DNA from 3 places in the Ensifer sp. MJa1 genome. Region 3 is predicted to be linked to each of the others. Evidence: predicted binding sites of a transcription regulator. Region 3 holds the regulator's gene; each other region holds the start of a gene.
What was found. The regulator LexA, encoded in region 3, represses DNA repair genes until DNA is damaged. The targets are predictions, from matches to a motif close to TGTTCNNNNTGTGTTCNG.
Positions count from the first base shown of each region.

Region 1: MKZ91_RS07000 (PA0069 family radical SAM protein) is a predicted target of LexA. The motif match lies at 1,374-1,391, and genes of this name have one in related genera.
Region 2: MKZ91_RS00100 (ATP-dependent helicase) is a predicted target of LexA. The motif match lies at 890-907, and genes of this name have one in related genera.

Region 1 covers NZ_JAKUMO010000003.1:385,625-387,889, forward strand. Annotated here, with positions in the region: gene moaB (molybdenum cofactor biosynthesis protein B) at 1-350, shown strand, start outside; gene MKZ91_RS06995 (glycosyl transferase) at 740-1,276, opposite strand; gene MKZ91_RS07000 (PA0069 family radical SAM protein) at 1,457-2,265, shown strand, end outside.
Region 2 covers NZ_JAKUMO010000001.1:20,059-22,323, reverse strand. Annotated here, with positions in the region: gene MKZ91_RS00110 (cyclase family protein) at 1-298, shown strand, start outside; gene MKZ91_RS00105 (carboxymuconolactone decarboxylase family protein) at 355-762, shown strand; gene MKZ91_RS00100 (ATP-dependent helicase) at 950-2,265, shown strand, end outside.
Region 3 covers NZ_JAKUMO010000020.1:124,398-126,662, reverse strand. Annotated here, with positions in the region: gene MKZ91_RS23960 (hypothetical protein) at 1-97, opposite strand, end outside; gene MKZ91_RS23955 (hypothetical protein) at 364-660, shown strand; gene lexA (transcriptional repressor LexA) at 895-1,614, shown strand; gene MKZ91_RS23945 (hypothetical protein) at 1,699-2,031, opposite strand.

The sequences.
Region 1 (2,265 bases), on a different contig from region 3:
CCTGGACGCTCGATCCGGAAATCGATGTGGTGATCACGACCGGCGGCACGGGGTTCACCGGGCGGGACGTGACGCCCGAAGCGCTGGAGCCGCTGTTTGAAAAGCGCATGGACGGCTTTTCCGAAGTGTTTCACCGCATCTCCTATGAAAAGATCGGGACGTCGACCATCCAGTCTCGCGCGACCGGTGGTGTAGCCAATGCCACCTTCATCTTTGTCCTGCCCGGCTCACCGGGAGCCTGCCGCGATGCCTGGGACGGGATCCTTAAGCAGCAACTCGACTACCGGCACATGCCGTGCAATTTCGTCGAGATCATGCCGCGGCTCGACGAGCACCTGAAACGCGGCTAGAGCATCCTGCCTTCAAGTGGAGACACTTGCGGGCGGAAAGATGCTCTAGAATCAATGTGCTAGAGCGTCCTTTGTGCGTTCAAATGAACGCACGGCGCTCCAGCGGGCAGCCGCACTTTCTTGCCCGATCACGCTTCGCTGTTCCCTAGGAAACTGCCAGGCGCGCGTTCCCCTGTTATGTGTCGGTTGTCAGCCTGGAGAAGATCAACCGCCGCTGGTTCCTCTCTTCGCTCCCTGCAAGGAAGCTCTCCGCTCATGTCCCTAGGCGGAGAGAACAAGGAATACGACGTGCAGCCAGAATGCTGCACGGAAAACGATTTTCCAAACAAGGTCATTTGAGAGCCGACTTGGGGTGCCGTCCTATGGACTGGCACCTTTTTAGTATGCGGTCAGGGGCGCCCCGGCGCCTGCCTGTTTCCAACGGCGACCCAGGCAGGTACGAGTTCCGTCGAGAGCTTGCGAACCGTGCGGACATTCGTCATGTCCCCGAGGCACCGGTTGCCCTCGGCTGCAGCCAGCGCGTCGTGTTTGGTCACCAGGAAACCGGCTTCCAGCGGCTTTCTGCGCCGCATGAGGCGGCTGAACAACGGCTTGCGGTGCATTCTGGAATCGGAAAAACGCGCTGGCGTCCGGTTGAGCGAGACATATTCGGCGAGCTCGTCGATCCAGCGGCCGATTGGACGAGCACCGGGCTCAAGCAGCATCAACCATTCGCCGCGCGCCGAACGTACGATATCGCCGAGGTTCCAATCCACGCAGAAGCGGCACCCTGCCGCGTCCGCCACATGCGAGGAACCATCCCTGGAACCGTGATCAAGAATGATCACGTCGCTGACGAGCCCCTCCACGGCGCCGGCGACCAACACCGACAGCGTTTGCGCCAGTTCGGCTTCATTGTCCCGTGTTTCCATGATGATCGTCAACATGACCGTTCCTACCGCATTGCGAAAACAATTGCTACATCCCTGCCGGCCGGACTTCCGGCACCTCGTCCGCGCATTCATCCGCCGCATCCTTCTTTTTTGTTCTTGAATTGTTCTCGTTTTCACGATAGGAAAATAATCAGAACAAAACGGGATCAGATCGTTGATTCCGGGGAGAGTCCAATGAATGAGCTGTCTCAGATCAGGCAGGGTGCGCTTGCGCCGGCCAACGCGGCTGATGTGGCCGATGCGCTGATGGGCGCCACGGGACTCAGGATCGACATCGACCGCCGTCGCGGGCGTGGCGCCGGGCTAAACATGTCCGGTCGCTTCGAGCCGCAGTCGCGCGAGACCTTCGACGATGGCTGGGAAAGCCTGGAGGACCTGCCGCCCTTCAAGACCGAGGTCCAGGTCGAGAAGCCGCGAACGGTGATTACTCGGAACGACTCTCCCGATATCTCGTTCGACCGCTCGATCAACCCCTACCGCGGCTGCGAGCATGGCTGCATCTATTGTTTCGCCCGGCCGACGCACGCCTTCATGGGGCTGTCTGCAGGGCTCGACTTCGAGGCGAAACTCTTTGCCAAACCGGATGCGCCGCGGCTGCTGGAGCGCGAACTGTCACGGCCGGACTACAAGGTGCGGCCGATCGCAATCGGGACCAACACCGACCCGTATCAGCCGATCGAAAAGGAATGGCGCGTCATGCGCCAGATCCTTGAGGTGCTGAGGGATGCCAATCACCCAGTCATGATCGTCACCAAATCGGCGATGGTTACCCGTGACATCGACATCCTGGCGCCGATGGCCGAGAAAGGCCTGGTGCGCGTCGGCCTTTCGGTGACGACGCTTGATCGGACGCTTGCGCGCACCATGGAGCCGCGCGCCTCGACGCCAGTCAAGCGACTGGAGGCCATACGAGCACTTGCCGAGGCTGGCGTTCCTGCCGGTGTGCTGGTGTCGCCGATCATTCCGGCGCTCAACGACCACGA
Region 2 (2,265 bases), on a different contig from region 3:
GTTCCGCAACGTCGATAGCGGCGGCAAGCTGCATTTCCCCGGCTTTCATGTGGAAGCGGCGAAATATCTGCTTCAGGAGAGCAAGGCCGCCGGCATCGCCGTCGACACGCTGTCGCTCGACTATGGCCCCTCGCCCGATTTCGCCACCCATTATGCCTGGCTGCCGGAGGGCCGCTGGGGGCTGGAAGCGGCCGCCAATCTCGACAAGCTGCCGATGAAGGGCGCAACGCTCGTGCTCGGTGCCCCGAAGCATCGTGGCGGCACCGGCGGCCCGGCCCGCGTCTTCGCGCTTGTTTGAACCATGTTCTTCAATCCGGCGGCGCAGAGCCGCCGGCAACACCCTGCAGGAACTCCATGAGCACCGTCACTTCGCCTGAGAACCCGGAATCCGATCCACGCGTGAAAGCCGTGTTCGACGACATCCGTGCCACCCGCAAGTCCGATTTCATCAACAATATGTGGCTGTGGCTCGCCTTCGACCCGGAGCTTTTGGAGCAGACCTGGCGGGACGTCAAAGCCGTGATGGCAACGCCCTCGGCGCTCGATCCGCTGGTCAAGGAGATGCTCTACATCGCCGTCTCCGTCACCAACGGCTGCGGCTACTGCGCCCATTCCCATACGGCAGCGGCAAAGGCCAAGGGCATGAGCGATGCCGAGCATGCGGATCTCATGCGGGTGATCTCGCTTGCCGCCCGCACCAACCAGCTGGCAACGGCCTTGCAGGTGCCCGTCGACCCCGTCTTCGATAAATCGGCCGGGTGAAAGCATGTCGCGCAAAAGTGTGCAGCGGTTTTGCGATAACGACATGCGACAAACGAAACAGCCCCAAGAATAAGCGGTCTCGAAATCGCCTGTCTTTCCACAGGCTTGGTGCGTCCGGCGCAGAAAACGGAATAAAAGAAGAACATCCTTTCTGGCCTTTCGCGACCGAATCACTACATTGAGCCGCATGATGAGTGGTTTCGACGACATTCCTTTCTTCGACGAGGAGCCGGCGCCGCGCAAGCAGCAGCCCGCCCCCGGAGGTGTTCCTGCTGCCGGCGGCATCGCCGCACGCGCGATGGCGGCGCGCGATCGCGCCCAGCCGCGCCCGGATTATCTCTCCGGTCTCAACCCGGAGCAGTCGGAAGCGGTCGAAACCCTCGATGGCCCGGTGCTCGTTCTTGCCGGTGCCGGCACCGGCAAGACCCGGGTGCTGACGACCCGCATCGCCCATATCCTTTCCACCGGCCGCGCCTTCCCCTCGCAGATCCTGGCGGTGACATTTACCAACAAGGCGGCGCGCGAGATGAAGGAGCGCATCGGCGTGCTCGTCGGCCATGCGGTCGAGGGCATGCCCTGGCTCGGCACCTTCCACTCGATCGGCGTCAAGCTTCTGCGCCGCCATGCCGAGCTTGTGGGCCTGCGCTCCGATTTCACCATTCTCGACACCGACGACGTGGTGAGGCTGATCAAGCAGCTCATCCAGGCCGAAGGCATCGACGACAAGCGCTGGCCGGCCAAGCAGTTCGCCGGCATGATCGACGGCTGGAAGAACAAGGGCCTCGACCCTGCCCAGATCCCCGAGGGCGACGCCCGCGCCTTTGCCAACGGCAAGGGCCGCGAACTCTACGCCGCCTACCAGAACCGGCTGTTGACGCTGAACGCCTGCGACTTCGGCGACCTGCTGCTGCATCCGATCCGCATCTTCCGCATGCATGCTGACGTGCTGAAGGACTATCACGACAAGTTCCGTTACATCCTCGTCGACGAGTACCAGGACACCAACACGGCGCAGTACATGTGGCTGCGGCTTCTGGCCCAGCGCTCCCGGCCATCAACCGCCGCCACCAATCCGGGCGCAGCCCGGCAAGGCCAAGCGGCCGCCGCGCCTGATGGCGCGCCCCCGCGGAGCGAGCCGCGCAGCGGCGACAGCGTGAGCGCAAACAAACAGCAGCAGATCAATATCTGCTGCGTAGGCGACGACGACCAGTCGATCTATGGCTGGCGCGGTGCGGAAGTGGACAACATCCTGCGCTTCGAAAAGGATTTCCCGGGCGCCAAGGTCATCAAGCTCGAGCGCAACTATCGCTCGACCGAACATATCCTGGGTGCTGCCGGCCATCTGATCGCCCACAACGAAGGCCGCCTCGGCAAGACGCTCTTTACCGACCGCACCGATCCGGATGACGAAAAGGTGCAGGTGCATGCCGCCTGGGATAGCGAAGAGGAAGCCCGCGCCGTCGGCGAGGAAATCGAGCAGCTCCAGCGCCAGAAGCACAATCT
Region 3 (2,265 bases):
CATTGACCCGCTTCCAAATGTTCGACCGCGCCTCCTCCGCGCACGCGGCGCCCGTCGCAATCAACAGGCCGAGAAAGGCCAGCGGCAATCTATGCATGTGGTCACCCCATTTTCCCCGCAAAGTTATAGGATTCGTGTGACCTGTCGAGATGGCAAAGGAGATGCGCGACCGGCAATTGCGCCATCTCGGTCATGGCCACCCAAGCCCATTGCCAGCAATTGTGGCCTTGCGGTCACGGCGCTGCACCAAACAGCTGTTGAACACGGCAGCGGGATCCCGCTGATCGCTGGACTTCGGAACGAAAGCGCGGTTCACATCGTTAACCGCCCCGTAGTCCCCCCAAATCAAAGTGGACGATCACCGTGCTTGCCGCCCTGCTCATCGCCTCGATCGTTGCATCGCCGAACATCCCGAATACCTTGCTCAGCGCCGCAACCGTAGATGAACTGCAGGCCGACTTCGAATCGGCCGTTCCTTGTCATCAGATCGACGGGCGCAAGGTTTGGAAGGGCGCCATCGCCTACTACATCCAGTCGTTCGTCTATGATGGCGACACGCCGGTGGCCACGGACGCAGCAGACGCGGTTCTGCCCGAAGACAACAGCGCCGAGACGGTGAAGGAATTCGAGGACGCGTGCTCGGGCATTCAACCGGCTTGAAAGGCGCTCGGCGGTCGGTCTGATTCGATCAAAGCCGCCGTTCCACGCCCCTGCTCAGTCGCTCGGCCATGCCGCAGAGCGTCCGATAGCCCATTTTCAGCCATACAACCCGCCGATCGAACCGATTCGATGCGTCAACAGGTGGCATTCACCGAATTTTAGGCACTTGCGGAACACATATGGAACAGATAGTGTCTGTTCTTGATTTGTTTCACGCTTCTGGAGCGACGTGCCATGCTGACCCGCAAGCAACAGGAATTGCTTCTTTTCATTCACGAGCGAATGAAGGAATCGGGCGTGCCGCCGTCGTTCGACGAGATGAAGGATGCGCTCGACCTCGCCTCCAAGTCCGGTATCCACCGGTTGATTACAGCCCTTGAAGAACGCGGCTTCATTCGGCGACTGCCAAACCGGGCACGCGCGCTTGAGGTCATCAAGCTCCCGGAAGCCTACGCCTCGAACCAGCAGCCGCGTCGCGGTTTTTCGCCAAGCGTCATCGAAGGAAGCCTCGGCAAACCGCCGGCGCCAGCCCCTGCCGCACCGAAGCCGGCTCCCGTCGCCGACAATACTTCGGTTTCCGTTCCGGTCATGGGGCGCATCGCTGCCGGTGTTCCGATCTCAGCCATCCAGAACAACACCCATGACATTACCGTTCCGCTCGACATGATCGGTAGCGGCGAGCACTACGCGCTCGAGGTGAAGGGCGATTCGATGATCGAAGCTGGCATTTTCGACGGCGACACGGTGATCATCCGCAACTCCAATACGGCCAATCCGGGCGACATCATCGTGGCGCTGGTTGACGATGAGGAAGCAACGCTGAAGCGGTTCCGTCGCAAGGGTGCGTCGATTGCGCTTGAAGCCGCCAACCCGGCCTATGAGACCCGCATTTTCGGCCCCGATCGGGTCAAGATCCAGGGCAAGCTCGTCGGCTTGATCCGGCGCTACCACTAACCGTTACCGGAATTTGGATCTTAAGCGCATCTCGCCGCCATTTTCGGCAGCGAGAGCAGCTTGCGGGCGGCGTTTGCCGCACGCTTACTCGTGGATCGTGTATTCGCCGAGCTCGCAGAGGTCCTGGGTGTCTTCGGTCGTATCGAGGCCCGAGCCCTCCTCGAACTCGAAGCGCATGTCGTATTTGCAAACATCGCGGCCGTCGGCGATCGTGATCTCGATGTTTTCGCCGGGGTTCAGGACCTGCCGGCCAAAAACGTCGTCCTCCCATTCGTTGACGCCAACCGGCGACGTGTAGAAGTTGGTGAGCACCGCGCTTGTGTTGTTCTTCAGTTTGAACACCAGGTCTTCAGCGCGCGCCCCGATCGTGGTTGCGGCCATCATGGCCGAAGCCACCAGGACAAATTTCATCTTCATATGTGCGTTGCCTCCGTTTCGATTGATGACGGACGCTACCGATGCGGCTGATGTCAGCGGAGTCATTGTTCCCCTCTACCGATTTCGCCGCGCGATAAAATCCGACCGACCCTTAGCGGACCTGGCTTGCGCGGGCGTGTGGCAACTGCGGCAAGATGTCGAGAGAACAGGGCAATAAGGGCGTTTTCGGCCGCAACCTTCGTGGGCGTCGCCCGTCAACGGATGGAGCCCACA